4 regions of the Delftia sp. PX-1 genome follow, and region 4 is predicted to be linked to each of the others. Evidence: predicted binding sites of a transcription regulator. Region 4 holds the regulator's gene; each other region holds the start of a gene.
What was found. Region 4 encodes FNR, which switches genes on or off when oxygen is low (the NO sensors DNR and NnrR bind a similar motif). Its sites were predicted from a motif close to TTGATNNNNATCAA; they were not measured.

Region 1: ACN20X_RS10225 (FeoA family protein) is a predicted target of FNR. The motif match lies at 1,900-1,913, and genes of this name have one in related genera.
Region 2: dsrO (sulfate reduction electron transfer complex DsrMKJOP subunit DsrO) is a predicted target of FNR. The motif match lies at 3,731-3,744, and genes of this name have one in related genera.
Region 3: ACN20X_RS17350 (3-hydroxybenzoate 6-monooxygenase) is a predicted target of FNR. The motif match lies at 4,639-4,652, and genes of this name have one in related genera.

The regions. Positions count from the first base shown of each region.
Region 1 covers NZ_CP184763.1:2,203,508-2,210,700, reverse strand. Annotated here, with positions in the region: gene feoB (ferrous iron transporter B) at 1-1,513, opposite strand, end outside; gene ACN20X_RS10225 (FeoA family protein) at 1,510-1,866, opposite strand; gene ACN20X_RS10220 (YkgJ family cysteine cluster protein) at 2,062-2,382, shown strand; gene ACN20X_RS10215 (Lrp/AsnC family transcriptional regulator) at 2,407-2,877, opposite strand; gene ACN20X_RS10210 (amino acid permease) at 3,016-4,461, shown strand; gene ACN20X_RS10205 (amino acid aminotransferase) at 4,537-5,742, shown strand; gene kynA (tryptophan 2,3-dioxygenase) at 5,739-6,599, shown strand; gene ACN20X_RS10195 (RidA family protein) at 6,640-7,017, shown strand; gene ACN20X_RS10190 (LysE family translocator) at 7,123-7,193, shown strand, end outside.
Region 2 covers NZ_CP184763.1:4,203,922-4,211,114, reverse strand. Annotated here, with positions in the region: gene ACN20X_RS19330 (molybdopterin dinucleotide binding domain-containing protein) at 1-1,632, opposite strand, end outside; gene nrfD (NrfD/PsrC family molybdoenzyme membrane anchor subunit) at 1,711-2,754, opposite strand; gene dsrO (sulfate reduction electron transfer complex DsrMKJOP subunit DsrO) at 2,771-3,616, opposite strand; gene ACN20X_RS19315 (hypothetical protein) at 3,950-4,414, shown strand; gene ACN20X_RS19310 (DsrE family protein) at 4,399-4,800, opposite strand; gene dsbG (thiol:disulfide interchange protein DsbG) at 4,812-5,618, opposite strand; gene ACN20X_RS19300 (TlpA family protein disulfide reductase) at 5,615-6,553, opposite strand; gene ACN20X_RS19295 (MFS transporter) at 6,698-7,193, opposite strand, start outside.
Region 3 covers NZ_CP184763.1:3,769,556-3,776,748, forward strand. Annotated here, with positions in the region: gene ACN20X_RS17330 (Bug family tripartite tricarboxylate transporter substrate binding protein) at 1-762, opposite strand, end outside; gene maiA (maleylacetoacetate isomerase) at 879-1,520, opposite strand; gene ACN20X_RS17340 (fumarylacetoacetate hydrolase family protein) at 1,540-2,247, opposite strand; gene ACN20X_RS17345 (cupin domain-containing protein) at 2,286-3,323, opposite strand; gene ACN20X_RS17350 (3-hydroxybenzoate 6-monooxygenase) at 3,340-4,548, opposite strand; gene ACN20X_RS17355 (MarR family winged helix-turn-helix transcriptional regulator) at 4,753-5,289, shown strand; gene ACN20X_RS17360 (LysR family transcriptional regulator) at 5,304-6,206, shown strand; gene ACN20X_RS17365 (patatin-like phospholipase family protein) at 6,283-7,193, shown strand, end outside.
Region 4 covers NZ_CP184763.1:2,752,969-2,760,161, forward strand. Annotated here, with positions in the region: gene ccoO (cytochrome-c oxidase, cbb3-type subunit II) at 1-469, shown strand, start outside; gene ACN20X_RS12740 (cbb3-type cytochrome oxidase subunit 3) at 481-618, shown strand; gene ccoP (cytochrome-c oxidase, cbb3-type subunit III) at 646-1,563, shown strand; gene ccoG (cytochrome c oxidase accessory protein CcoG) at 1,641-3,095, shown strand; gene ACN20X_RS12755 (FixH family protein) at 3,153-3,467, shown strand; gene ACN20X_RS12760 (hypothetical protein) at 3,649-3,936, shown strand; gene fnr (fumarate/nitrate reduction transcriptional regulator Fnr) at 4,018-4,737, opposite strand; gene hemN (oxygen-independent coproporphyrinogen III oxidase) at 4,899-6,281, shown strand; gene ACN20X_RS12775 (sulfite exporter TauE/SafE family protein) at 6,287-7,012, shown strand; gene ACN20X_RS12780 (HD-GYP domain-containing protein) at 7,186-7,193, shown strand, end outside.

The DNA.
Region 1 (7,193 bases), 550 kb from region 4:
CCGGGTAGCTGGCCAGAAACCACAGCACGATGCTCACGGTCAGGATGATGCCGCCGACGCGGCGCAGGAAGATCATGGCGCGCTCGTACAGGCCCAGGGCCAGGCTGCGCGGGCTGGGCCAGCGGTAGGAGGGCAGCTCCATCAGCAGCGGCGTGGGGCCGGCGCTGCGGCCCACCAGCTTGGCCACGCCGGCCACGGCCATGGCGCTGGCGATGCCGGCCACGTACAGCGCGAACAGCACCAGGCCCTGCAAATTGAAGATGCCGCCCACCGTGCGCTCGGGAATGAAGGCGCTGATCAGCAGCGCATAGACCGGCAGGCGCGCCGAGCAGGTCATCAGCGGCGCGATCATGATGGTCACCAGGCGGTCGCGCCAGCTGGTGATGGAGCGCGTGGCCATGATGCCGGGCACGGCGCAGGCGAAGCTGGACAGCAGCGGAATGAAGGAGCGGCCCGACAGGCCGACCTTGCCCATGATGCGGTCCAGCAAAAAGGCGGCACGCGGCAGGTAGCCCGAATCCTCGAGTGCAAGGATGAACAGGAACAGGATCAGGATCTGCGGCAGGAAGACCAGCACGGCGCCCGTGCCGGCGATCACGCCATCGGCCAGCAGGCTGCGCAGCGCGCCTTCGGGCATGTGCTCGTTGACCAGGGCCGAGACGGCCGAAACGCCGCCCTCGATGCCATCCATCAGCGGCTGTGCCCAGCTGAACACAGCCTGGAACATCAGGAACAGCGTGGCTGCCAGCAGCAGCATGCCCCACAGCGGGTGCAGCACCACGGCGTCGATGCGGTCGTCGCGCCGGGTGTCCGCCACGGGCTCCTTGACGCAGTCGGCCATGATGCGGGCCACCTGCTGGTGCAGGGCCAGGACCTGCTCGCGCGCATCGCCCGGGCGGGCCGGGGCCTGCAGCTGCGGCGCCGCCAGGGCGCGGGCTTCGGGGCCGTCCAGCCATTGCAGCAGTTCGCGCGCGCCGTCCTGGCGCACGCCCACCGTGGACAGCACGGGCATGCCCAGGGCGCGTGACAGCGCCTCGCGGTCGATATCGATGCCCTGGCGCCTGGCCATGTCGCTCATGTTGAGCACCAGCAGCATGGGCAGGCCCAGGCGCTGGGCCTCCAGCACCAGGCGCAGGTTCAGGCGCAGATGGGTGGCGTCGGTGACGCAGACCAGCAGTTCGGGCGGCGCCTCGCGCGCATGGCGACCCGAGACGATGTCGCGCGTGATGCGCTCATCCTCGCTGTGCGCATGCAGGCTGTAGGTGCCCGGCAGGTCCAGCACGCGCACGCGCCGGCCGCTGGCCGTGCTCAGCCAGCCTTCCTTGCGCTCCACGGTCACGCCCGCGTAGTTGGCCACCTTCTGGCGTGCGCCGGTCAGCAGGTTGAACAGCGCCGTCTTGCCGCAGTTGGGATTGCCCAGCAGGGCCAGGCGCAGTGCGGAATCACCGCTGCCGCCGCCGCCCTGGGCAGGCTGCAGCGGCTGAATGAGTTTGGGAGAGGACGACGCGCTCATGCCACCGCCTCCGGCGCCACGCGCACCAGGGCCGCCTCATGGCGGCGCAAAGCGAACGTGGTCTGGCCCACGCGCACGGCCAGCGGGTCGTCGCCCGGAAAGCCCGCGGCCAGGATGCGCACGGGCTCGCCGGGCAGAAAGCCGATCTCCATGAGCCGCAGCAGCAGTTCCTGCTCGCTGGCATCGCGTGCGGCATGGAGCTCGACCACGCGCGCCGATACCTGACGGGGCAGGGCATCAAGGGTGATGGCCGTGGTGGCAGCAACGGCGGCAACGGCAGCAGAGGAGGACATGGGAGGCGCGGACAGCGTGGACGGAGCCGCAGCGTCCGTCGCGGGGTTCATCGAATGCATGGCGTGTTGTATCAATTGATTTTTATTCTCATTTTGATTTTGATCGAACCCGGGCGGCGGGACCGCGCATGGTATCGGAGTGCGGGACAGGGTTTTGCGTTCCCGGCTTTGCCCCCTGGCGGGCCCAGGCGGGCGGCGCGCGGCACAATGGCGGCCGACGCCGACACGGCCTTTGCGCACTCCCCTCCCCACGCCATGACCCAACCCTGCCTGAGCTGCGGCGCCTGCTGCGCATCGTTTCGCGTGGACTTTTCCGTGCACGAGTCGCAGGCGCAGGGCGGCCGCGTGCCAGCCGGGCTGGCCGAGGAAGTCACCGACCACACCTGCCGCATGCGCGGAACCGACTGGGCGCGTCCCCGCTGCGCGGCCCTGGTCGGCAAGGTGGGCGAGAAGGCCCATTGCGGCATCTATGAATGGCGCCCCTCGCCCTGCCGCGAGTTCGCCGCCGGCAGCGATGCCTGCAACCGCGTGCGCGTGCGCCATGGCATGCAGGCGCTGGACAGCGGCCTGCTCTAGCAGCCTGCCAGGCGCCACCAGCCGTCATTCCACCGGCAGCCCCGCCAGCTGTCCCTTGAATTCCTGCAGCGAGAAATGCGTGTGCACCTGGCGCACGCCGGGCAGCCGGTGCAGGCGGCTGAGCAGCAGATCGGAATAGGCGTCGAGATCGCGCGCCACGACGACCAGCAGGAAGTCCTCCGGCCCCGAGATGCCATGGAACATCACGACCTCGGGAATGGCGCAGACCGCTTCCTGGAAATGGCGCGAGGACTCCTCGTTCTGGTGGTCTATGCCCACCATCACGAAGGCCAGCACGCCAAAGCCTATGGCGCGCCGGCTCAGCGCGGCGTGGTAGCCGGTGATCACGCCCTCGTCCTCCAGCCGCTTGATGCGCCGCCATGACGGTGACTGCGACAAATGCACACGCTGCGCCAGCTCACCCGAGGTCAGCCGCGCGTTGTCCTGCAGGGCGCGGATCAGCAGCCGGTCCGTTCTGTCGATGTCGATTGGCATAAACCACCTATGAATTCATGTTTCACAGAATAACTTATCCAAGATCAAGTCGATTTAGGGATAACTACTAAACGCCCCGCGAAGGCCGTCCATAGCATCCGCCTCCGAAGCCCCCCACAGCAACGGAGACAACAACCCATGCCAGCCTTCGAAGACATCGTCCAGCGCGAAGCCGGACTCAAACAGCAGCTGTCCGCCGGACAGATGACCATGATCGCCATCGGCGGTGCCGTCGGCACCGGCCTGTTCCTGGGCAGCGGCTTTGCCATCGGCTTTGCCGGGCCCAGCGTGCTGATCAGCTATGCCATCGGCGCAGTGATCTCGCTGCTGCTCATGGGCTGCCTGGCCGAGATGACGGTGGCCCACCCGACCTCGGGCTCGTTCGGCGCCTATGCCGAGCACTACATCAGCCCGATGGCCGGCTTCATGGTCCGCTATGCCTACTGGGCCTGCGTGGTGCTGGCCGTGGGCACCGAGGTGACGGCCGTGGGCCTGTACATGGGCTACTGGTTCCCCGAGGTGCCGCGCTGGGCCTGGGTGGTGATCTTCTCGGGCGCGCTCATCGGCGTGAACATGATGAGCGTCAAGGCCTTCGGCGCCGTGGAGTACAGCTTCTCCATGATCAAGATCATCGCCATCGCGGCCTTTATCGTGGTCGGCGCCTGGGTGGTGTTCGGCGCCCGTCCGGACGGCGTGGGCTTTGCCAACTACGTCAACAACGGCGGCTTCTTCCCCAACGGCCTGTGGGGAACCTGGGTGGGCGTGATCATCGCCATCTTCAGCTACCTGAGCATCGAGATGATCGCGGTGGCCGCCGGCGAGGCCAAGGACCCGCAGCGCGCCGTCACCAGCGCCTTCCGCTCCACCATGGTGCGCCTGGTGGTGTTCTACCTGGCCACGATCGCGCTGATGCTGGCCATCGTGCCGTGGTCGGCCGCCGGCAAGGAGGGCAGCCCCTTCGTCAAGGTGATGGAGATCATCGGCCTGCCCGGCGCGGCCAGCGTGGTCAATTTCGTGGTGCTGGTGGCCGCCCTGTCGGCCATGAACAGCCAGCTGTACATCACCACCCGCATGATGTTCAGCCTCTCGCGCGCCGGCCATGCGCCCGCCGTGCTGGGCCGCGTGAACTCGCGCGGCGTGCCGCTGCCGGCGCTGCTGCTGTCCTGCCTGGGCATTGCCGTGGCCACGCTGTTCAACATCATCAATCCCGAGCAGTCCTTCATGCTGATGATGGCCGTGGCCATGTTCGGCGCCATGTTCACGTGGTTCATGATTTTCGTGACCCACCTGTTCTTCCGCATCCACTGGGTGCGCCAGGGCAACAAGCCGCTGGCCTTTCGCATGTGGGGCTTTCCGATGCTGACGCTGCTGGGCGCGGCGCTGATGCTGGCCGCCCTGGTGTCCACGCTGTTCACCGACGTATTCCGCCTGACCGTGCTCACGGGCCTGCCCTTTTTGCTGCTGCTGGCCGCCGTCTACGCCATCTGGTATCGCCGGCCGGCCGGCCAGCCCTCCCCTCAGACCCCAACCCCAACCCCAACCCAGACCCCAACATCCACCCAAGCCCAGGTTCCCGCCCGGTGACATCCGGCCTCCCGTTTCTCTCTCTGCCTTAGACACATGACGACTCTTGCCCCCCTCGATACCGCCCGCGCCTCGATGTTCAGCCACGTCCCGCCCTACCCCGGTGATCCCATCCTGTCGCTGATGGAAGCCTTTCAGCAGGACCCGCGCACCGACAAGGTCAGCCTGAGCATCGGCCTGTATTTCGACGAGGCCGGCCGCCTGCCCGTGCTGGACTGCGTGCGCCAGGCCGGCGATGCCCTGGCCCGCGAGCAAAGCCCCAGCGGCTACCTGCCCATCGAAGGCATTGCTCCCTACCGCCAGCTGGTGCAGGACCTGGTGTTCGGCGCTGGTCATGAGGCCGTGCGCAGTCAGCGCATCGCCACCGTGCAGACCCTGGGCGGCTCGGGCGCGCTCAAGCTGGGCGCGGACTTCATCCAGCACTATTTCCCCGATGCCGAGGTCTGGCTCAGCGATCCCACCTGGGACAACCACCTGGCCATCTTCCAGGGCGCGGGACTGCGCACCCACAGCTATCCCTACTACGACGCGGCCACGGGCAGCCTGCGCTTCGACGCCATGCTGCAGACGCTGCGAGAACTGTCCTCGGGCAGCGTGGTGCTGCTGCATGCCAGCTGCCACAACCCCACGGGCGTGGACCTGTCGCGCGAGCAGTGGCAGCAACTGATCCCGGTGATCGTGGAGCGCGGCCTGATCCCCTTTGTGGACATGGCCTACCAGGGCTTTGGCGATGGGCTCGATGAAGACGCCTGGTCCGTGCGCGCCCTGGCCGACGCGGGCGCCCAGGCCTTCGTGGCCAATTCGTTTTCCAAGAACTTCTCGCTGTATGGCGAACGCGTGGGCGGCCTCAGCGTGGTCTGCAACGACGCGTCCACGGCCGGCAATGTGCTGGGCCAGCTCAAGGCCACGGTGCGCAGCAACTATTCCTCGCCACCCACCCGTGGCGCACGCCTGGTGCAGCAGGTGCTGGCGTCGCCCGAACTGAGCGCCCAATGGGCGCAGGAGCTGGCGCAGATGCGCGGCCGCATCAAGGACATGCGCGCCCAGCTGCACGGCGCGCTGCATGAACGCTTTGGCGAGCGGCGCGACTTCGGCTTCCTGCTGACCCAGCGCGGCATGTTCAGCTACACCGGCATCACCGAGCCCCAGGTCCACCGCCTGCGCGACGAGCACGGCGTGTACCTGATCCGCTCGGGCCGCATGTGCATGTCGGGCCTGTCCGCCGCCAACGTGCAGTACGTGGCCGACGCCATTGCCACGGTGCTGGAGGCACCGCAATGAGCGGCTGCCCCGTCCATGGCGGCCTGACCGAGCGCATCGTCGCCGAGGAAAGGGCGCAGCTGGATTTCAGCCAGTCCATGAGCTATGGCGACTACCTGCAGCTGGACGCCATCCTGGGCGCACAGCAACTGCTGTCGCCCACGCATGACGAGCTGCTGTTCATCATCCAGCACCAGACCAGCGAGCTGTGGATGAAGCTCATGCTGCACGAGCTGGGCGCGGCCACGGCCGCCGTGGCGGCCGACCGCCATGCCGATGCCTTCAAGATGCTGGCCCGCGTGAGCCGCATCATGGAGCAGCTGGTGGGCGCCTGGTCCGTGCTGGCCACCATGACGCCTACCGAGTACACGGCCATGCGCCCGTATCTCGCCAGCTCCAGCGGCTTCCAGAGCTACCAGTACCGCTGCATCGAGTTCGCGCTGGGCAACAAGAACGCCGCCATGCTCCAGCCCCATGCCCACCGGCCCGACCTGCTGGCCCGGGTGGATGCCGCATGGCGCGCACCTTCCCTGTACGACGAGGCCCTGCGCCTGCTGGCACGCCAGGGGCTGGCCATTCCTGCCGGGCACCTGGAGCGCGACTGGACCCAGCCCTACACGGCCAGCCCCGAGGTCGAGGCCGCCTGGGCGCAGGTCTACCGCGACCCGCAGTCGCACTGGGACCTGTACCAACTGGGCGAAAAGCTCGCCGACATCGAGGACGCCTTCCGCCTGTGGCGCTTTCGCCATGTGACCACGGTGGAGCGCGTCATCGGCTTCAAGCGCGGCACGGGCGGCACCGGCGGCGTCAGCTACCTGCGCAAGATGCTGGACGTGGTGCTGTTCCCCGAAATCTGGTCCGTGAGAACCGCGCTGTAAGGCCTTCCGCCTGACAACAACCACCAAGAACCAAGACACCATGAAGCAAATCATCGACGTGGGACTGCCGCCGCTCAAGCAGCCCTTCTCCTGGGCCGTCAAGGCCAGCGGCCAGATGCTGTTCACGGCCCACGGCCCCGTGCGGCCCGACGGCAGCATCGACACCGGCCCCATCGGACAGCAGGCGCGCCTGACCTTCACCAACCTGCGCAACGCGCTGCAGGCCGCAGGCGGCACGCTGGCGCATGTGACCCAGGTGCTTATCTACATGACCGACGTGGCCGACATGCCGGCCATCGACGCCGTGTACCGCGAGTTCTTCGAGGCGCCCTATCCCAACCGCTCCAGCATGGGGATTTCGGCGCTGGTGGTGCCGGGCATGAAGCTGGAGATCGTGGCCTACGCCATGCTCCCCTAGAGGATGTGACGGACATGCCGGCGCCCCGCAATTGCGTTCAATACAGGGCCGGCGTGCGGGACGAGACTGCGTGCCTTGTGCAGTCCTGCGTCCGCGCGAAATCTCATGTCCTCCTCGCTGCTCGCCATGGGCGTCTTCACCCTCGTGGGTGCCATCACGCCCGGCCCCGTCAATGT
Region 2 (7,193 bases), 1.5 Mb from region 4:
ATGCGCATCGGCCACGGCGCGCTTGCCATGGCTGGTGAACTCGCGCGCCAGCGCCTCGATCTCGCCGCGCGCCACGCCGCACAGCGCTGCGTATTCGTCCAGTGTCTTGAGGCTGGCCTGCTCGTGCAGCTTGGCCAGCGAGGAGCAGACCGACAGCTCGGGGGCCTGGTCCGCGCCTTCGGCCTTCAGGCCGGGCACGGCCACGCGGGTGCGCACCATCAGCTGTGCAGGCTCGGCCTGGGTGTGCGGCGCCAGGTGGCCATCGGCACGCTGCACCACGAACACATCCTGGGCCGGCTTGCCGTCTTCGGCTGGCGCGGGCAGGGCCCAGCCCAGGTCGGCGCCGCGCAGAAAGCTGCCATGGCGCGGGTGGCCGGGCTCGTTGACCAGCAGGTGCGTGGCATTGCTCCAGGACGCCTCGCCCGCCGCCTGCATGGCGGCCGGGCCGGGCTGGGCGAGAAAGCCCGTGTCATGGCGCGCCTCGTCCAGGATGACGCGGATCAGCGCCATGGCCAGGGCCAGGTCGCTGGCCGGCTTGACGGCCAGCCAGCGGTTGCCGCTGCCCGCAGCCAGGCTGGACGAGGTGGGCAGCACGGGCGAGACCACCACGTAGCGGAACCGGTTGTCCTCGCGCGAGCGGGCCTCGGCCAGTTCGCGGCCCTGGCGCTGGAAGGGGTTGCCGGACTGCGCGGGTGCCGCGCCGATGAACAGGCCGAAGCTGGCATGGCTCCAGTCCGGCTTGCCGTGCGGCATGCCGGGCAGGTCGCCCAGGGCCGCTGCCGCACCCACGCGAAAACTCTGGCCGCAGTAGGCGCCGTGGTTGCTGACGTTCACGGTGCCGAAGGACGGCCCCGCAAAGCGGCGCAGCAGCTGGGCGCGGCCTTCGTTGGAGGCGTCGGTCACCAGCAACTGGTTGGAGCGCGGGCCGAACTCGGGGTTGTCGGCGTCCAGCGGCGTCTTGGGGTCCCAGATGGCGCGCAGGCCATCGACCTGGCCTTCGCCGAACAGATTGCCGCCCTCGCAGACTTCCTGCACCAGCTGCTCGAAGGAAATGCTCTGCCAGCGGCCGCTGCCGCGCGGGCCCACGCGCTTGAGCGGGGTGAGCACGCGGTGCGGCGCACTCTGGTGCTCCAGCATGGACGAGCCGCGCGCGCAGGACGTGGCCCGGCCCTCCAGGCCCAGCTCCTTGCCCAGTTTGGCGTAGACCTCGCGCACGGGTTCTTCCATGGCGGCCGGGCGCGTGGTGGCCAGCGGGTGGTAGGGGTTGCCTGCCACGCGCAGGATGCGGTTGCTGGCGGTATCGACACGCACGCGCACGCCGCACTGCGTCCAGCAGCCCAGGCAGCTGGACGGGCTGACCACCTGGCCGGGCTGGGTGGCGAGCGCGCCCGTGGCCGGGTCGATGCGGAACTCGGGCGTCAGCGAATTGCCGCGCGTGGCGCTGGCCGTGGGCGTGCCCGAGCTGCCTGTCACCAGGCCCTTGGCGCCACGTGCCAGCGTCTCGCCGTAGCCGGCCGCAAAGGCGGCCAGCCCACCGGCGGTGAGTCCGCCGCGCAGCAGCAGGCGGCGGCGGGCGGCCTCGGCATCCAGGGAATCTTCGGGGGCTTGGGGGAGCTTCTTCTTGTCGGTCATGAAAGGCTTTCTGTGGCGCGGCCGGCCGGTGGCGGGCCGCGCTCCGTGAATGGGTGAGGGGTCGTCAGGGCGGCGGTGTCAGAGGGCGCGGGCCGCGGCCGAGCGCGCGGGAAACAGCTCCAGCGCCCAGGTGGCCAGCGTCACCAGTGCAATGCACAGGCCGGCCACGCCCAGCATGCCCAGCAGGCCGTCGCCGCCCAGCGGCATGTGGTAGATGTACAGGCCCGCGCCGTACTTGGGCACGCCTTGCACGCCCATGAACAGCGCCCAGCGGAAGGCCCAGGCCGCGGCGGCCAGCCCCAGCCCCAGGGCCAGCGTGTAGCGCGGGCAGGCCATGCGCTGACCACCCCGCACCAGGGCCCACAGCAGGGCGGCACCGGCCACGGCCGAGCCCAGCATGCTCAGGCGCCAGACCGGAAACTGCTGCCACAGCTGCAGCGCCGCCTGGAAGGAGCGGCCCTGGCCCAGCCAGCCGGCAACGGCCCAGACCACCACCATGGCCAGCAGGCACAGCGCCAGCGCCAGGCCCAGCATGCGCAGCGCCTGCAGGGCGCCGGCATCGGGGCGGTGGCGGGCGGGCAGAAAGCGCGCCGTCACCAGCATGCAGCCCACCGTGGCCAGCCAGCCCGTGAGTGCCAGGTTCAGCGGCACCCACAGCGTGTTCCACAGCGGGCGCGAGCGCACGGCCATCAGCTCGGCGCCGGTATAGGCGGTGATGGTCAGCGCCGACACGGCCAGCAGCGGCGCCAGCCAGCGCAGCCACTGCGGCCGGCCCAGCCACCAGGCCAGCACGAAGGCCAGCGCCAGTCCCACGAAGACAGGCAGCAGCAGCGCGCCCACCGACATCCACGACCACGGCGTGAAGTGCGCATAGAAATGCCAGAAGCGCGCAGGCTGGTGCAGGTCGGCCAGCAGCGACACGGGCGCCGCGATGGCGCTGACGGCCAGCACCAGCACGGCGGCCGGCAGCAGGCGCGCCATGGCGCTGGCGCGCGGCGCCCAGGCGCAGGCGGCGGCCAGCAGGGCGGCGCCCGTGGCAATGCCGGCCAGGAAGAAGTACTGCACGGCCCAGGGCAGCCAGGCCGATTCGTAGGCGGGGGTCAGGAGTTCGACGATGTGCATGGGGTGCTCCTTGCGTTCAGTGGGAAGTGACCAGCCGCACGCTGGCCTGCCCGTCCACGCCGTCGACGAAGGCGTCGGGCAATCCCAGGTAGTACACATGCGGGTCCGTGCCCATGGCGGGCTTGAGCACCTTGAGGTCCTTGGCGTGCTCGCGCATGCGCTGGCGGATCTCGCTGCCCTCGTCGTTGAGGTCGCCGATCACGCGGGCGCCGCCCACGCAGCTTTCCACGCAGGCCGGCAGCAGGCCGGCTTCCAGGCGGTGCTCGCAGAAGGTGCACTTGTCGGCGGTCTGCGTCTCGTGGTTGATGAAGCGCGCGTCATAGGGGCAGGCCTGCACGCAGTAGCCGCAGCCCACGCAGCGCTCGTTGTCCACCAGCACGATGCCGTCGCTGCGCTGGAAGGTGGCCTGCACCGGGCAGACCGGCACGCAGGGCGGGTTGTCGCAGTGGTTGCACAGGCGCGGCAGGTTGAGCATGGCCGGCGGCAGGTCCTCGTTGCCCGCGTGCTGCACCTCGTACTGCAGCACCGTGGTGCGGAACTGGCCCAGCGGCGGCAGGTTCTCCATGGAGCAGCTCACGGTGCAGGCCTGGCAGCCTATGCAGCGGCGCAGGTCCACCAGCATGCCGTAGCGCCTGCCGGCCTCGCCGGGGCGGCGCGGCGGTTGAAAACCCGGGGTGCCGGGCGCGGCCGCCGCCACGGGCAGGGCCACGGCCGCCATGGCAGCGGCCAGCAGGTCCTGCAGGAAGCCGCGCTTGCCGGCGGCGGGCTGCGCATGGGAGAGGGTAGGGGCGGGGATGTCCTGGGAGGAGGGCTTGCAGCTGCAGTCGTTGCAGCCGCTGCCGGCGCGGGATGTTTTTGGCATGGCCTGTCTTTCATCGTCCTGCGGCCACGGAGGGTGGTCGCTCAAACTCAATAAAGCATTAAAAATATGCTTTTTATATTGAATTTAATATATGAAATTCAGGGCCTGAGTGGCTTGATGTGAGTCAAGCAATGGGCTTGCAAAGCGCCACCGACTGCCTGCCATGGACAGGCGCCCAAGGCAGTCCGTAGCGTGTGGTGCGGGGATTAAGACGGGGTTAACAGGGTGACTGCATTCCTCGGGAATGCGGGGCGCGTATCGGAAATCACCCTCTTGTTTCCGCGCGCGGCCCCGGTCTACGCTGCTTGTGTCGCCACTGCCAAGGAGTTCTCCATGAACCACGCCCTGAACAGCCTTGCTTCGGAACTAGACCTTGCCGCCGAAGCCGGCGAGCACCTGAGGCTGCAATTCACGCAGGCCTGCGTGGACCGCATCGCGCACCTGCTGGAAGACCCGGACGTCATCCGCTGCGCACAAGGCCTTCGCCGCTACCTGGACGGCCAGATCGACAGGCAGGAGCTGGACCGCCTGGCCCGCGAGGCGGCCAGCCTGGCCAACCACCACCAGGGATCACGCTCCCTCGACGGCTGCGGCCATGCCGCCGTGTCCGCCACCTATGCCACGGCCCATGGGCTGGCGGGCCGGGCGCTGCAGGCGGCCGACTATGCGGCCTACGCCATGGTCTATGGCGAGGGCGGCCACGGCGCCGTCACGGACCGGGAATCGTTCGAGCCCGAGTACCAATGGCAGGCGCGCTGCCTGGCCTCGCTGGCGCAGGCCGCTCAGCAGCGCACGTAGCACCAGGCCGACTGCTGCAGCAGGGCCAGTGACTCGATCCCGCCCTGCGGCAGCACGCGCATGCCGGCAGGCGCCTCGCGGCCCAGCTTCCTGAGCGTGTTCGGGCAGACCAGCGCATGGGCCAGGGCGGCCGCATCCAGATGCTGCGGCGTGCCCGGCGCAGCGTCCAGCAGCGCCTCGACGGCCGGGCCGTTGATGACGATGCGGACTTCGGCACCGGGCCGGTCCTGGCGCAGATTGGCCAGATTGCTGCGTGCACGGGCCAGGGCGCCGGGTGTGGGCGCATGCAGCACGATGCGCAGCGGCGACGCATCCGGCCGGGCGGGGAACAGGTCGCTCCAGTCGCTGGAGGCGGTGGAAGCGGCGGGACAACGGCTTGTGCTCATGGTCGTCCTCGTCATTTCCTGCCACGCGGCCCCATGACCTCTTCCAGCAGGCCCGGCGGCAGGCCGGTGCGTACCTGCACCAGCCCCTTGTCATCCTTCCAGACCAGGGCCGGCGTGGCACGCAGCCCCCAGGTGGACATCAGCGAGGCATGGTTGGCCAGCACCTGCCGCGTGGCCTGCGGCACCGGGGCCAGCGGCGTGGCGCCCGCGCCTTCTGCGCTGGCGCGGCCGGCCTTGGCATAGGCACGTGCGTGCTCGGCCAGGGCCTGCTCTGGCTGGCGCGCGGTCAGCATGGCGGCGGCCTTGCCCTCGCTGCTGGGCTTGAGGATGCCCACCAGAATGTGGCGCAACTGCACCTGGCCGCTCTCCACCCAGGGCCGGGCATCGTTCCACAGCTGGTTGCAATAGGGGCAGTTGGGGTCGGTGAACACATAGACCGTGCGCGGCGCGTCGGCGCGGCCATCCGGTATGGACTGGGCGCGCTGCACATCGCTCCACAGTTGCTCGCCCATGGGCTTTTGCACGGCGGCCTGCAGGGCCTGGGCGTTCACGTCGCGGCCCTGGGCGTCGATCACCGTGCCCAGCACCCAGTGCTTGCCGTCAGGCATGCGGTAGATGGGCACGGGCTGGCGGTCGCGGTAGGCGGCCCAGGCCTTGAGTCCGCCCACGGCCGGCAGCGGTCCCACCAGGGTCAGTCCCTGCTGGGCCAGGAAATCCTCCGATGGCAGCTCGGACGCCGCAGCCGGCAGGGCCAAGGCTGCCGATAGGGCCAGGGCTCCTGCCAGTGCAGGCAGGGGGAACAGGGGGGAAGCGCTCATGAACATTCCTTCAGATGCTGGGCCAGGCTGGCGCGCGACAGCTCGCCCATGCGCATGCCGCACAGCCGGCCGTCGGCGCCATAGAAATAGGTGGAAGGCAGGCCCCGCTGGCGCCAGTGCCGGCCGGCCTGCTGCTGCGGGTCGAACAGCACCTGGGCCAGCGGCAGCGGGGCCGTCGCCTGCTCGCGCCGCAAATAGCCCATCACGGCCTCTGCCGTCTCGCCCTGGTTGATCCAGATGAAACGCACATCGGGCCGCTGCTGCTGGGCCTGGGCCAGCACCGGCATCTCGCGCCGGCAGGGCGGGCACCAGGTGGCCCAGAGGTTGATCACCATGGGCTTGCCATCGGCCTGCTGCAACTGCTGCAGAGAGACCGGCTGCGCCTGTCCGTTGACCAGGGTGAAGGCCGGTAGGGCCGGTGCATCTGCGAAGGGCAGCGCCTGCAGCAGGCTGCCCAGCACCAGCAGGGCCGCCCCCGCGCCCAGCGCCAGCCCTGTGGCGCGGCGCAGCACCGGGGAGCGGCGGCTGCGCCACAGCATGTACAGCAGCGCGGCCAGCAGGCCGGCCCACAGGCTCCATCCCCCGTCGCGGATATCGATGATGCGGCCTGCGAAGGCCGGCATTCCGCTCCAATCCCAGGGAGCAGGCGCGTACTCTGCCCACCACTGCGCGACATAGGCCAGGCGCGCCGCCAGCAGGCCGGCCAGGGTGCTTTGCCACAGCAGCGCATCCACGGCCTGGCCCGTGCGCCTTTCATTCCTGCGCGCCAGCCACTGCGCCAGCAGCCAGGCCAGCATGGCCACCACCACGCCCATCGGCAGGACCAGCGGCCCCAGCGCCAGGCTGGCGGGCAGGTGCAGCCAGGCGCCCAGCGCCGATAGCGCTGACGGCCCGCCAGGCTCTGCCGGTCCGGCAAGGGCAGGCGAAGGCGCCATCAGCAGGCCGGCAAGCAAGGGCAGGAATGACGAAAGAAGAGGGGATGACCGGAGGTGCATGGAAGGGAGTTTCAGCCATGCGGGCTGACAGGCCGTGGATGCTGGCAGCGGGGAATTAACGGGGGGTTAACGGCCTCATGGCCATCAGGCTGCGACCGGTCCATTTCGCCCAACCAATCCCATGGCCGCAGACAGCAGCAAGGCCGCAGCGGCCAAGCCGCCTGACAGCCAGAGCGTGGCGTGCAGCCCCCAGCCATCGACCAGTTGGCCGCCTGCCCATGAGCCCAGCGCAATACCGATGTTGAAGACGCCAACGTACAGCGCCGTGGCAATTTCCACGGCGCGTGGCGCAGCCTGCATCATCCAGGTCATCAGGCCCACCGATACGCCGCCGTAGGCCAGGCCCCAGACCAGCAGCACGGCGCCCCCACCGGTTGGCGAGTCGCCCACGGACAGGAACAGCATAGGCGCCAGCAGCAGGCCCATGGCGATCGCCGCCAGACTCGGCACCGTGCGGCGCGCCGCGATGATGCCCGCCAGGAAGTTGCCCGCAATGCCCGCGATGCCGTAAGCCAGCAGCAGCGCGCTCATCCATTGCGCATCGAACCCCGACACCGTCAGCAGCAGCGGGCGCACGAAG
Region 3 (7,193 bases), 1.0 Mb from region 4:
GGGCATCTGGGCGATGCGCTGGGGCGCGGCCACGGCCAGGTAGCGGATCTTGCCGGATTTGTAGATGCCCTGGCTGGAGGGTAGGCTGGCAAAGCTCCAGGCCGGATCGCCATTGGCCACCGAGGTGTAGAGCTGGCTGACCTCGCGGTAGGGCACATGGGTCATCTTGCTGCCGGTCAGGAAGTCCAGCCATTCGCCGCCCAGGTGGCCGGGGCTGCCCACGCCCCAGGAGCCGTAGCTGACCTTGCCGGGCTCGGACTTGGCCGCCTTGATCAGGTCGCCCATGCTCTTCCACGGCGAGTTCGTGGGCACAGCCACGAAGAAGGGCGTGAGGAACAGCGGCGCCACCGGGTCGAAGTGCTGCAGCGGATGGAAGTTGCGCTGCTTGTAGAGGTAGGGCAGGGCGGAGACATGTTCGCTGTCGAGCTGCAGCAGGGTGTAGCCGTCGGGCTTGGCGCGGCGTGCGGCTTCGATGGCGACAAAGCCGCCGCCGCCTGGGCGGTTGTCCACGGTCACGCCCTGCTTCCAGCGCGCGGCCAGTTTTTCGCCCACGATGCGCAGCACGGCGTCCGGGCCGCTGCCCACGGCAAAGGCCGTGATCACGGTGACGGGGCGCGTGGGAAAGCTGGCGGTGCTGCTGGAGCCTGCCTGTGCCCAGGCGCAATGCAGCGGGGCGATGGAGGCCAGCAGCAGGGCGGCGCCTGCGAGGGCCTTGCGGCGGGAGGGGACGGTGCCGAGGCGGCTGGATGGGGATGCTTTCACAGTCTGTCTCCTGTTGGATCTGCTTTTTTCACTGCTTGCAATGCCCCGGTCCTTCTGGCGAGGACTCGGGGCGGGTTAGGGCTGCCGGCAAAGGCGCGGCGGGGTTCAGGCGAGGTTCAGCCGGCGTCAGGCTGAGCCAGGGGCGCAGCCTGTGCAAAGGCGGGCAGGGCCGCGCAGGCCCTGTCCACTGCGCTGATCAGCGGCCAGCGGTCCAGGTCCACGCCAAAGCGGCGTGCGCTTTCGATCTGGGGCACCAGGTAGACATCGGCCAGCGTGGGTGCGTGGCCGAAGCAGAAGTCGCCGCGCCGCGTGTCTTGCGCCAGCAGGGCCTCGATGGCGTCGAAGCCGTCGGCAATCCAGGTGGCGCACCAGGCGTTGATGGCAGCTTCGTCCGCACCGAACTGGCGGCGCAGGGTCTGCAGGATGCGGCGGTTGTTGATGGGATGCACGTCGCAGCCCACGATGGCGGCCAGCGCGCGCACCTGGGCGCGGTCCTCGGGGTCGGCGGGCAGCAGCGGCGGCTCGGGGTGGCGCTCCTCCAGCCATTCGATGATGGCCGGCGACTGGATCAGCGTGCGGCCATCGTCCAGCGTCAGCGCCGGCACCAGGCCCTGCGGGTTGACCTGCTTGAACGGCGCCTGGGCCTGCTCGTCCACGCGCAGGTCCACGGGGAAATAGTCAGGGCGCAGGCCTTTGAGGTTGAGCGCGATGCGCAGGCGGTGCGAGGTGCCGCTGCGGAAAAAGCTGTAGAGCTTCATGGTGGTGGTCTCCCTGGCCTTATTCGGGCTGGCCCACGGTGAGCGCGATCTCGCCCACGCCCTGCACATGGCCGGTGATGCGGTCGCCCGGCAGCACGGCGCCCACGCCTTCGGGCGTGCCCGTGTAGATGAGGTCGCCGGGTTGCAGGTGATAGAACAGCGAGAGGTCGGCAATGATTTCGCGGATGTTCCAGATCAGCTTGTCCACGTCGGACTGCTGCCTGGTCTCGCCATTGACGGCCAGCGCAATGGCGCCGGATTCGATCACCTGGCCCGGCATGGGCACGATCTCGCTGGCTACCGAGGACTGCTCCACATCCTTGCCCAGGTCCCAGGGCCGGCCCTTGTCGCGCGCCACCAGCTGCAGGTCGCGGCGCGTCATGTCCAGGCCGCAGGCGTAGCCGTAGATGTGTTCATGCGCCTGGTCCGCCGCAATGCGAAAGCCCGCCTTGCCGATGGCCACCACCAGTTCCATCTCGAAGTGGTAGTTGTTCGTCTCGGGCGGGTAGGCCACGGTGGCACCCGATTCGGTCAGGGTGGAGGGAGCCTTGGTGAAGTAGAAGGGGCGCTCCACGCGCTTGTCCACCGGGCGGCCCATCTCGACGGCATGGGCGTGGTAGTTGCGGCCCACGAAGAACAGGCGGTTCACGGGCAGGCGCTGCGTGCTGCCGCGCACGGGCAGGGATTGGACGGGGGGCGGGGTCCAGAGGTATTGGGGGGCGGTCATGGTATTGGCGATGGGGGAGTAAAGAGACATCGGAGGATTCAAGGCCGGACTTCGTAGAGGCCCAGCTTTCGGTGCAAAGGCGCCTCGTCGGCCAGGAAGAGGAAGGCGGGCTCGCTGGCGCTGGCATTGGTCAGCGTGGCGGGCGCCCAGCCGGGCACGCAGCAGGTGTCGGCCGGGGCCAGGTCGAAATGGCGGTCCACGGCGGCCACGCTGGCGCCGCCCTCGATGACATGGAACACGCAGGCCGGCGAGCGCGCGGGCAGCTGCAGCGTCTGGCCCGGGCGCAGCATCAGCGCGTAAAAGCCCAGGATGTTTTCGCAGTCGGCCCCGGTCTCGGGGTTGGTGTAGGCCAGCTGCACGCAGTCCAGATCGGGGCGGTCGGCGGCCAGCTCCAGCAGGGCGGCGCGCGCGTCCTTCCAGGGGTAGCGCAGCATGGGGTAGGCCTTGGCGCTGCGGGCGAACACCTGCGTGGGCGCCAGGCCGCCGCGCGCATATGCCCGGTCGCCACGGCCGGGCAGGGCGGGCTGGCGCGGGCCGTCCACGTGGTAGGTGACTTCCAGGTAGTAGGCCAGGGGCAGGTCCAGCACATCGAGCCAGACCACGGGCTCGTCGCCGTCATGGCCATGCTCGTGCCACAGGCCCGTGGGCGTGAGGATCAGGTCGCCGCGCTCCATGGGACATTTCTCGCCGTCGACCAGGCTCCACGCGCCCTGGCCTTCCACCACCATGCGCACGGCATTGGGCGTGTGGCGGTGCGAGGGCGCCCACTCGCCGGGCAGCAGCAGCTGCATGCCCAGGTAGATGGAGGAGCTGGCCTGCATCTTCTCCAGCCCATGGCCGGGGTTGGCCAGCACCAGCACGCGGCGCTCGGCCTTTTCGATGGGCGTCAGCTCGCCGGCCTGCATCAGCAGCGGGCGGATGGCCTGGTAGGGCCAGGCAATGGGCTGGGTGCGCGGGCGCGGCGTGTGCGGCGGCATCACGTTGCGCAGGCTGGGCCACAGCGGCACCAGGTTGTTGCGCGCGAGTTCGTCGCGGTAGTCCTGGGGCAGGTCTTCCAGGCGGCCAAGTTCTTGCATGGCGGTCTCCTTGTGTTCAGTCTTCGGCGAGGCAGGTTTCGGCCTTCCAGCCGTACAGCCATTCCATGGCGTCGTAGAAACGCTGGGGCGTGCGGCCCTTCCAGAGGTCGTTGCGCACCAGGCGCTCCACGCCGCCGGCGTGGAAGATGCGGCCCATCTCGCGCGCGGACAGCACCACGCGCGCCGTGCGGGCAATGCGCGAGCGCTCGTACAGCCGCAGCGCCTGCGGCCAGTCGTTGCCGCAGTGCTTGAGCGCCTGGCCCAGCGTCACCGCGTCTTCCAGTGCCATGCAGGCGCCCTGGGCGATGTATTGCAGCGTGGGGTGTGCGGCATCGCCCAGCAGCGTGGCGCGGCCGAAGCTCCACTGGCCAATGGGCTCGCGGTCGGCCGTGGCCCAGCGCTTCCAGCTTTTGGGCAGGTCTATGAGCTGGCGCGCGCGCGGGCAGCAGTCGCGGTAGTAGCTTTGCACCTCTTGGCGGCTGCCTTCGCGCACGCCCCATTCCTCCTGCTCGCGGCTGTGGAAGGTGACGACCACGTTGTACTGCTCGCCGCCACGCAGCGGGTAGTGCACCAGGTGGTAGTTGGGGCCGACCCAGATGCTGGCCGCGTTCCAGCGCAGGTCTTCGGGGAAGTCGTTCTTCTCCACCACGGCGCGGTACACCACATGGCCGGAGACACGCGCCGCATCGCCCACGTACTGCTGGCGTACCACGGACTTCACGCCATCGGCGCCGATCAGGGCCTGGCCCACATGGACCTGGCCGTGCTGGTCGCGCACGGTGACGGTGTCACCCTCCTGCTGCACGGCTTCGATGCGGGTGCCCGTCAGCGTCTCGATTTGGCCGTGGGTGCGCGCGCCTTCGAGCAGCGAGGTGTGGATGTCGGCGCGGTGGATCACCGCATACGGGTTGCCGAAGCGGGCGCGAAACGCCTCGCCCGTGGGAATGCGGCCGACCAGCCGCTCATCGAGCGCGTCGTGCATCACCATCTCGTCGGTATAGACCGCGCGGCCACGGGCCAGCTCGCCAATGCCCAGCGCGTCGAAGGCCGCGAATGCGTTGGGGCCCAGCTGTATGCCGGCGCCGATCTCGCCCAGCTGCGGCGCCTGCTCCAGCACCTTGACGGCGAATCCCTGGCGCGCCAGGGCCAGCGCGGCCGCCACGCCACCAATGCCGCCGCCTGCCACAAGAACGGGCAGCGCCCGGGAAGAAATGCTGGTGCTCATGGATGTCCTGTGCTTCGTGGTGCGTGTCGCTCGCCTGGGGGTCAGATGCGTCGCGACTAATTAAACAGTATGCTGACGATGAGTGTAGTGTTGATTTGCATCAGGCCAGCCTGGGGTTTCCCTGGATGCAGGCAAAACGGTGGTGGACAGCGTGTCCGGGTGAATCACCTGTCCGCCAGCCAACGCCAACGGAGGGCGCGGTTCATGCGAACATCTGCGCTTGCCCGCAGGGACCCGGAAAAGAGCGCAATGGCCATGGACTACCAACCCGCAGAACTAGAAAACTACCCCGGCTACCACATCCGCCGCCTGCAGCAGATCGCGGTAGCCGTCTTCATGGAAGAGACCCAGGAATTCGGCGTGACCCCCGTGCAGTACGCGGCGCTGTCTGCCGTGCTGCGCCAGCCCGGCGTGGACCAGCGCACGCTGGCGCGGATGATCGGTTTCGACACCTCCACCATTGGCAGCGTCATCGACCGGCTGGAGGCGCGCGGCCTCATGGTGCGCAACACCAGCCCGGCCGACCGGCGCGTGCGCCTGCTGTCGGTCACCGCAGAAGGCGCCGCGCTGCTGGCCGCTGCCGAGCCCTCGGTGCTGCGGGCCCAGCAGCGCATGCTGGAGCCGCTGCCGCAGGAGCAGCGGGGCCTGTTCATGGACATGATGGCCGTCCTGGTGCGGCAAAACGACGAGCTGGCGCGTGCGCCCAGCACGCTGGCCGCGCGCCGCGCCGCAGCCGACTGAGGCGGCCTCGACCCATGGACTGGGACCACCTGAGATTCTTTGGCGAGCTGGCGCGCAGCGGCAGCATGGCCGCCGCCGCGCGGCAACTGGGCGTGGAGCACACCACGGTGTCGCGCCGCATCCAGGCCCTGGAAAAGCAGCTGGGGGCCGTGCTCTTCGAGCGCGAAGCGGGCCAATGGCGGCCCACGGAGGCCGGCCGACAGCTGCTGGGCGTGGCAGACGCCATGCAGCGCGCCGCCGCCGGGCTGGAGCGCATGCCGCTGGCGGCCGAATCCGCCAGCCAGGGCCCGTCCGGCCTGGTGCGCGTGGGCGCCACCGAGGGTTTCGGCACCCAGCTGCTGGCCCCGCAGCTGGCCGCGCTGACGCAGCGCCATCCGCTGCTGAGCATCGACCTGCTGGCCCTGCCGCGCCTGCTGCACCTGTCGCGGCGCGAGGCGGACATCGTCATCTCGCTGGAGCGCCCCACGCGCGGCTCGGCCGTGGTCACCAAGCTCACGGACTACCGGCTGTTCCTCTACGGCCAGCGCGAATACCTTGCGCGCCGTCCGCTGGTGGCGCGCACCGAGGACCTGCGCCACCACAGCTTCATCCACTATGTGGACGACCTGCTGTTCACGCGCGAGCTGCAGCTGCTGTCCACCCTGTTCCAGCCCGAGCGTTTTGCCTTTCGCAGCACCAGCATCACCGCCCAGTACGAAGCCGTGCGCGCCGGCGCCGGCCTGGCCGTGCTGCCCGCCTTCATCGCCGACCGCGACCCCGTGCTCAGTCGCGTGCTGCCCGCCGAGGCCTGCTTCACCCGCACCTTCTGGATGAGCATGCCCTCGGATGCCCGGCAGGTTCAGCGCATCGAGGCGGTCTGGGGGTTTTTGAGGGAGGCTGTGCAGGGCATGGGCGGCTTGCTGAAGCCCAGAGCCTGAGGGCCTGCGGCGGTCAGGCCCCTGCCGCTATACTGCCCGCCCCGAATCTCGTCATCCGACAGCAGGATCTTCCGGCATGCGCCTCCAAGCCCTTTTGCGTCCACTGGTGTACCTGAGCCTGGCGGGGCTGGCCGCTTGCGGCAGCAACCCGCCCAGCCCCTCGGCGGCCACGCCCGAGTCCACGCCCACCGCGCCGGGCACACCCGTGGCGCCCATCAGGATCGGTCTGGCCCTGGGCGGCGGGGCCGTGAAGGGCTTTGCCCACATCGGCGTCATCAAGATGCTGGAAGCCAATGGCCTTGCGCCCGCTGTGGTGTCCGGCACCAGCGCGGGCAGCGTGGTGGGTGCGCTGTATGCGGGCGGCATGAACGCCTTCGATCTGCAGGAAAAGGCCGTGGCGCTGGATGAGACCAGGATCCGCGACCTGCAGCTGTCCTCGGGCGGCCTGCTGGTGGGCCAGAAGCTGGAAGACTATGTGAACGAACAGGTGGGCCGCAAGCCGCTGGAGCAGCTGGCCAAGCCCTTCGTGGCGGTGTCCACGCGGCTGGAGGACGGCGAGCGCACCGTGTTCGCGCGCGGCAATACGGGGCAGGCGGTGCGTGCCTCCAGCAGCATTCCGGGTGTGTTCCAGCCCGTGGCCATCGGAAAGTTCCACTTCGTCGATGGCGGCATCACCAGCCCCGTGCCCGTGGACGCCGCGCGCCAGCTGGGCGCCGATCTGGTGATCGCCGTGGACATCTCCAACAAGGCCCGTGGCAAGGCGCCCGAGAACATGCTGGGCGCACTGGGCCAGTCCATTGCGATCATGGGCCAGAAGCTGGGCCAGGCCGAGCTGGCCCGCGCCGACATCACCATCCGCCCCAAGGTGCTGGACATCGGCCCGGCCGACTTCACCCAGCGCGCCAGCGCCATTCTTGAAGGCGAAAAGGCCGCCGTGGCCGCCATGCCCCAGATCCGCGAGCGCATCGCCCAGCTGCAGGCCGAGCG
Region 4 (7,193 bases):
CCTCAAGCCCTACACGCCGCTGCAGCTGATGGGCCGCGACGTCTATCTGCGCGAGGGCTGCTACAACTGCCACTCGCAGATGATCCGCCCCTTCCGCGCCGAGACCATGCGCTACGGCCACTACTCGGTGGCGGGCGAGTTCGTCTACGACCACCCCTTCCAATGGGGTTCCAAGCGCACGGGTCCCGACCTGCACCGCGTGGGCGGCAAGTACAGCGACGAATGGCACCGCATCCACCTGAACAACCCGCGCGACGTGGTGCCCGAGTCCAATATGCCTGCCTACTCCTGGCTGGAGAAGAACAAGGTGGATGACACCGTGGTCGCCCAGCACATGAGCGCGCTGCGCAAGGTGGGCGTGCCCTACAGCGACGAGGAAATCAGCGGCGCCGCCGAGCAGGTCAAGGGCAAGACGGAAATGGACGCCGTCATCGCCTACCTGCAGGTGCTGGGCCGTTCGGTCAAGTAAAGGAGAGCGACATGGACATCACCACCATGCGCATCGTGGCCACGCTGGCCTCTCTGGCCTGCTTCATCGGTATCTGGTGGTGGGCGTTCGCCCGCCGCAACCAGGCCCGTTTCGAAGAGGCCGCCCAGCTGCCGTTCGAGCAAGACTGAGTCCCTCCACCAGAACGAGAACTTCCCATGAGCGATTTCGTAAACAACTTCTGGTCGATCTATGTCACGGCGATCACGCTGGGCGGCATCATCGGCTGCCTGCTGCTGCTGTATCTCACCGCACGCAAGAAGGTGGTCCCCTCGGCCGACAACACCACGGGCCACGTCTGGGACGAGGACCTGCGCGAGCTGAACAACCCCATGCCCAAGTGGTGGATGTGGCTGTTCATCATCACCTCGGTGTTCGGCTTCGCCTACCTGGCGGCCTATCCGGGCCTGGGCTCGTTCGCGGGCAAGCTGGGCTGGACGCAGCTGGGCGCCTATGAAAACGAGATGGCCAAGGCCCGCGCGGACCTGGAGCCGCTGTACGCCAAGTTCACGAGCATGAGCACCGAAGACATGGCCAAGGACCCCCAGGCCATGGCCATCGGCGAGCGCCTGTTCATGAACAACTGCGCGCAGTGCCACGGCTCGGATGCACGCGGCGGCAAGAGCTTCCCCAACCTGACCGATGGCGACTGGCTGCATGGCGGCACGCCCGACAAGATCAGGGAAACCATCACGGCGGGCCGCATCGGCATCATGCCGCCCATGGCCGCTGCCGTCGGCACGCCCGATGATGTGCGCAACCTCTCGCACTATGTGCTGAGCCTGTCGGGCAGCCCGCACGACTCGCTCAAGGCTTCGCTGGGCAAGTCCAAGTTCACGGCCTGCGCCGCCTGCCATGGCATGGACGGCAAGGGCAACCAGGCCCTGGGCGCGCCCAACCTGACCGATGACATCTGGCTGCACGGCTGGGGCGAGGCCGCCATCACGGCCATGATCAACAACGGCAAGCACAACGAGATGCCTGCCCAGAAGGACAAGCTGACCGAGGCGCAGATCGCGGTGCTTGCCTCCTATGTCTGGGGCATGTCGCACAAAGACGGCGCAGTCCGTCAATAAGGACAGGGGGCGGCGCTGCGGCGCCGCCTTTTTGCCTTTTGAGTTTTCAGATATTCCAAAAAACCAAGGAACCCACCATGAAGCCCGAGAACGGGGATGATGCCGGGAAGCCTCCCCGCAAAGTCATTCCGATCACGCCTGCCGACCCGGACCCGGGCCAGCTGGTGTCGATGTTCGAGTCCGAGAAGAAGGTCTACCCGCGCTCCATCAGCGGTGTCTTCGCACGCTGGCGATGGGCTCTGGTGTTTCTCACCCAACTGGTTTTCTATGGCCTGCCCTGGCTGGAATGGGGGCAGCGCCAGATGGTGCTGTTCGACCTGGGTGCGCGGCGCTTTTACCTGTTCGGGCTGGTGCTGTACCCGCAGGATTTCATCTACCTGGCGGGCCTGCTGATCATCTCGGCGCTGGCGCTGTTCCTGTTCACGGCCGTGGCCGGTCGCCTGTGGTGCGGCTTTTCCTGCCCGCAGACGGTCTACACCGAAATCTTCATGTGGGTGGAGCGCAAGGTCGAGGGCGACCGCAGCGCGCGCATGCGCCTGGACAAGAACGGCTGGACCTTTGAAAAGCTCTGGAAGAAGTCGCTCAAGCAGTTGCTGTGGATTGCCATTGCCCTGTGGACCGGCTTCACCTTCGTGGGCTACTTCGTGCCCATCCGCGAGCTGGGCGGCGAGCTGCTGGCGCTGCAGGGCAGCTGGCAGGTCTTCTGGGTGCTGTTCTACGGCTTCGCCACCTATGGCAACGCCGGCTACATGCGCGAGCAGGTCTGCAAGTACATGTGCCCCTATGCGCGCTTTCAGAGCGCCATGTTCGACCGCGACACCATGATCGTCAGCTACGACACGGGCCGGGGCGAGCCGCGCGCGCCTCGCACCAAGAAGGTGGACTACAAGGCCCAGGGCCTGGGCGACTGTATCGACTGCAAGATGTGCGTGCAGGTCTGCCCCGTGGGCATCGACATCCGCAACGGCCTGCAGTACGAATGCATAGGCTGCGGTCTGTGCATAGACGCCTGCAATTCCATCATGGACAAGATGGAGTATCCGCGCGGCCTCATCCGGCTGACCACGCAGAACGCCATGGCCGGCCTGTGGCGGCGGGCCCAGGTGCTGCGCCGCATCTTCCGTCCGCGCGTGCTGGTCTACTCGGCCGTGCTGATCGGCCTGAGCATGGCCATGATCGTGAGCCTGGCGCTGCGCCAGTCGGTCAAGGTCGACGTGATACGCGACCGGGCGTCGCTGTCGCGCATCGTCGCGGGCGGCAAGCTGGAAAATGTCTACCGCCTGCAGATCATGAATGCCACCGAGCAGGCCCAGCGCTACCGCATCAGCGCCCATGGCCTCGACGGGCTGGAGCTGGCGTCCGAGCAGGAGGTCGAGGTCGGCCCGGCCGAGACGCGCGGCATTGCGGCGCGGCTGCAGATTCCCTACGGTTCCGCCGAGCCGGGCTCGCACACCGTATTCTTCGATATCGATGCCGTGCATTCAGGCGCGGGACGCGCGTCCGAAAAGGCCGTCTTCCTGGTGCCCCGGTGATATGTCTGGCCGGCGCCGCCCAGGCTGCGCCGGCTGTTTGAAAGAAAGAGGTTATCCATGTCTTCCAGTCCCGCAGTCTCCGCGCCCGCCACGGCCCCTTCGCATCCGGACGCCGGCAAGCCCTGGTGGAAGTTCGCCCATGTCTGGCTCGTGGTGGCCGGCCCGGCCGCCGTCGTGGTGGCCGGCGTGGTCACGGCCGTCATTGCGATCAATGGCGCCGATCCCGTGATCGATCCTGACTATTACCGCAATGGCATCACCATCAACGAGCGTGCCGATGGCGTGCGCGAAGTGCCCAAGAGCCTGGCGCCCGCGGTCACCGGCCGCAACCACGCGGCCACGCCCGCGCAGGACCATCCCACGGACCGCTGAACGCAGGAAAATACCGTGCACAAGGCCGCAGTCGCGGCCTTTTTGCATGGTGGATGGCATCTCCAGCATGCGCGAGGGCCAAGGGTTTCCTACAGGCAGTGCAGGGTGCGCAGGGCTTGGCACGGTGCGAGGGCGGCGCGCACAATGAAAGCCACCCCTCGACAGCTCAAGGAGATCGCTGATGTTGGCCCAACGCTGGATGTGGATTGCCTGGCCGGCCTTTCTGGCCGCCGCCGTGATGGAGATGCTGGTATTCGCCTTCGTGGACCCGCTGGAGCTGCACTGGCTCGGCGACCTGGGCTGGTCGCGGCAGGGAATCTACACGCTGGCCTTCTTCGCCTTCTGGGGCGTGACCATGCTGTCCAGCCTCATGACCACCATGCTGGGACGCTCCACGCACGATCTCAACGACGGCGTGGTCTCCGAGCCGGACCCAAATCTGGCCATGCAGGGCCTGGGGCGCGATTGAACCCGCGTGCACTGCAATGGCAATGAACAAGGCCCGCGATCGCGGGCCTTGTTCATTGCCGGGGGGCGGGGCCTTGCGGCCTCACTGGCACTGCTGGCTGTTGACGATGCGCTTGAGCGCGTCCGTGTCCAGGATGCGCAGATGGCGCTGGCGCACCTCGATGATGTTTTCCTCGGCAAACTTCGAGAAGGTGCGGCTCACCGTCTCCAGCTTCAGGCCCAGGTAGCTGCCGATTTCCTCGCGTGTCATGCGCAGCACCAGTTCCGACTTGGAAAAGCCCCGGGCGTGAAGGCGCTGCACCAGGTTGAGCACGAAGGCGGCCAGCCGCTCCTCGGCACGCATGCTGCCCAGCAGCAGCATCACGCCATGCTCGCGCACGATCTCGCGGCTCATGACCTTGTGCACATGGTTTTGCAGGGCCGTGACCTCGCGCGACAGGTCCTCCAGCTTGTCGAAGGGCATGACGCAGACCTCGGCGTCTTCCAGCGCGACCGCATCGCAGGTGTGGTGGTCGTTGACGATGCCATCCAGGCCGATGATCTCGCCGGCCATCTGAAAGCCCGTGACCTGGTCGCGCCCGTCCTCGGTGGCCACGCAGGTCTTGAAGAAGCCCGTGCGGATGGCGTACAGCGAGGTGAAGGACTCACCGTTGCGAAACAGCAGGCCGCCGCGCTTGACCTTGCGGCGCGTGGCCACGATGTCGTCGATGCGCTGCATCTGCTCGGCATCCAGGCCCATGGGCATGCACAGCTCGCGCAGGTTGCAATTGGAACAGGATGCTTTGATGGTCTGAAGGTTCATGGAGTAAACATCAGCGGCGCAGCAGTGCGCCGGCGGTGACCTCGTGGATGGCGATGAGTTGGATCAAATTGTCGCAGCACTGCCGCGAACAACTCTTGATATGAGTCAAGGACGCGGCCAATGGGCTGCGGCACAGTGGACGACATTAGAGGAAAAAACCCATGACCGCTGTCACCCCAGAGCTGCTGCGTCGCTTCGACGTACCGGGGCCCCGATACACCTCGTTCCCCACGGCCGATCGTTTCGTGGAGGCTTTCGGTGCTGAAGACTATATCCTGGCACTTGAGCACCGCAAATCGAGTACCGCAGCGCGGGCCATGCCTTTGTCGCTGTATGTGCATGTGCCGTTCTGCGAGTCGCTGTGCTACTACTGCGCCTGCAACAAGATCGTGACGCGCCACCACGATCGCGCTGCCGTCTACCTGGACTACCTGGCGCGCGAGATGGCCTTGCACACGGCCCATTGCGGCAAGGGCCAGGCCGTCAGCCAGTTGCACCTGGGCGGCGGCACGCCCACCTTCTTCTCGGACGATGAGCTGCGCACGCTGATGGCCCTGCTGCGCGAGCATTTCAAGCTGGAGCCGGGCGGCGAATACTCCATCGAGGTCGATCCGCGCACCGTCAGTGTCGAACGCCTGGCCGTGCTCAAGGAGCTGGGCTTCAACCGCCTGAGCTTCGGCGTGCAGGACTTCGACGAACAGGTGCAGATCGCCGTGCACCGCGTGCAGCCGGCCGAGCAGGTGTTCGCGCTGGTGGCAGCGGCACGGCAGCTGGGCTTTGCCTCCATCAACGTGGACCTGATCTACGGCCTGCCCAAGCAGACGCCCGAGTCCTTCGAGCGCACGCTGGCCCAGGTCAATGCGCTGCGGCCCGACCGCATCGCGCTCTATGCCTATGCCCACCTGCCCGAGCGCTTCAAGCCGCAGCGGCGCATCGCGGCCGAGGACCTGCCCCAGGGCGCCGACAAGCTGGCCATGCTCTCGCGCTCCATCGCGGCCTTCATGGACGGCGGCTATGTCTACGTGGGCATGGACCACTTCGCCTTGCCCGAGGACGCGCTGGCCGTGGCCAAGCGCCAGGGCCGGCTGCATCGCAACTTCCAGGGCTACAGCACCCAGCCCGACTGCGACCTGATTGCGCTGGGCGTGTCGGCCATCGGCAAGGTGGGGGCCAGCTACAGCCAGAACGCCAAGACGCTGGAGGAGTACTACGACGCCATCGACGCCGGCCACCTGCCCGTGGTGCGCGGCCTGGCACTGTCGCGCGATGATCTGGTGCGGCGCGCCGTCATCATGGCCATCATGTGCCAGGGCGCCGTGCTGTTCGAGCCCATGGAGCAGGCCTGGCTGCTGGGCTTTCGCGAGTACTTCGCCCCCGAGCTGGCGGCGCTTCAGGACCTGCAGGCCAAGGGGCTGGTGCAGATCAGCGACGAGGGATTCCAGGTCACACCCATGGGCTGGTACTTCGTGCGTGGCGTGGCCATGCTGTTTGACCGATATCTGCAGGCCGACAAGAACCGGGCGCGGTTTTCGAGGATCATCTAGGCCCCATGCTGTTGTCGCTGCTCTGGACCGCTTTGATCATGGGGCTCGTCGGCGGGCCCCATTGCCTTGCCATGTGCGCCGCGCCCTGCGGCGTGGTCACGGGCGGGGCGGGGCAGGGCACGGTACAGGGTGGTGGGCAGGTGGTCGCCGTCCATGGACTGCAAAGCCGGCTGTGGCTGCGCACGGCGCTGTTCCATAGCGGGCGGCTGGCCGGCTATGCCAGCCTGGGCGCTGCCTCGGCGCTGGCCATGGAAAGCCTGTCCTGGCTCACCAGCCAGACCACGGCGCTGCAGCCGTTCTGGACGCTGACCCATGTCGCCGTGATGGCCTGGGGCCTGGCCATGATGGTGCAGGCCCGCCAGCCCGCCTGGCTGGAGTCTGCGGGCCGCGCCGCCTGGCGGCGCGTGCAGCCCTGGGTGTCCGCCCCTGGCGGCACGCTGGCGGCGGGCTATGCCTGGGCGCTTATGCCCTGCGGACTGCTGTATTCGGCCGTGCTGGTCGCCGCGCTCAGCGGTGGCCCCTTGCAGGGCGCATCGGCCATGGCGGCCTTTGGCGTGGGCAGCGGGCTGTGGCTGGTGGCCGGCCCCTGGCTGTGGCGGCTGGGCCGCCAGCGCCTGAACGGCTTGCGTGCCGAATGGGGCACGCGGCTGGCCGGCCTGATGCTGGTGGGCGTGGCCGTGTGGGCGCTGTGGATGGACCTGATCTACAAGCCCAGTCTCTGGTGCCGATGAACAACAGCGGGGGACAGACTTGGTCCTGAGGGTCGCGGATTGCCTGCAAGGCCCTCAGAACTGGAGATAATGCCCGAATCATCGGCTTACATTTGCCGATTCCTTCAGCCTCGGGGCCGTTGCCGCGCGTGAACCATTCCGTCCTCATCGATATCCGAGACCTCCGTCCGGGCATGTTTGT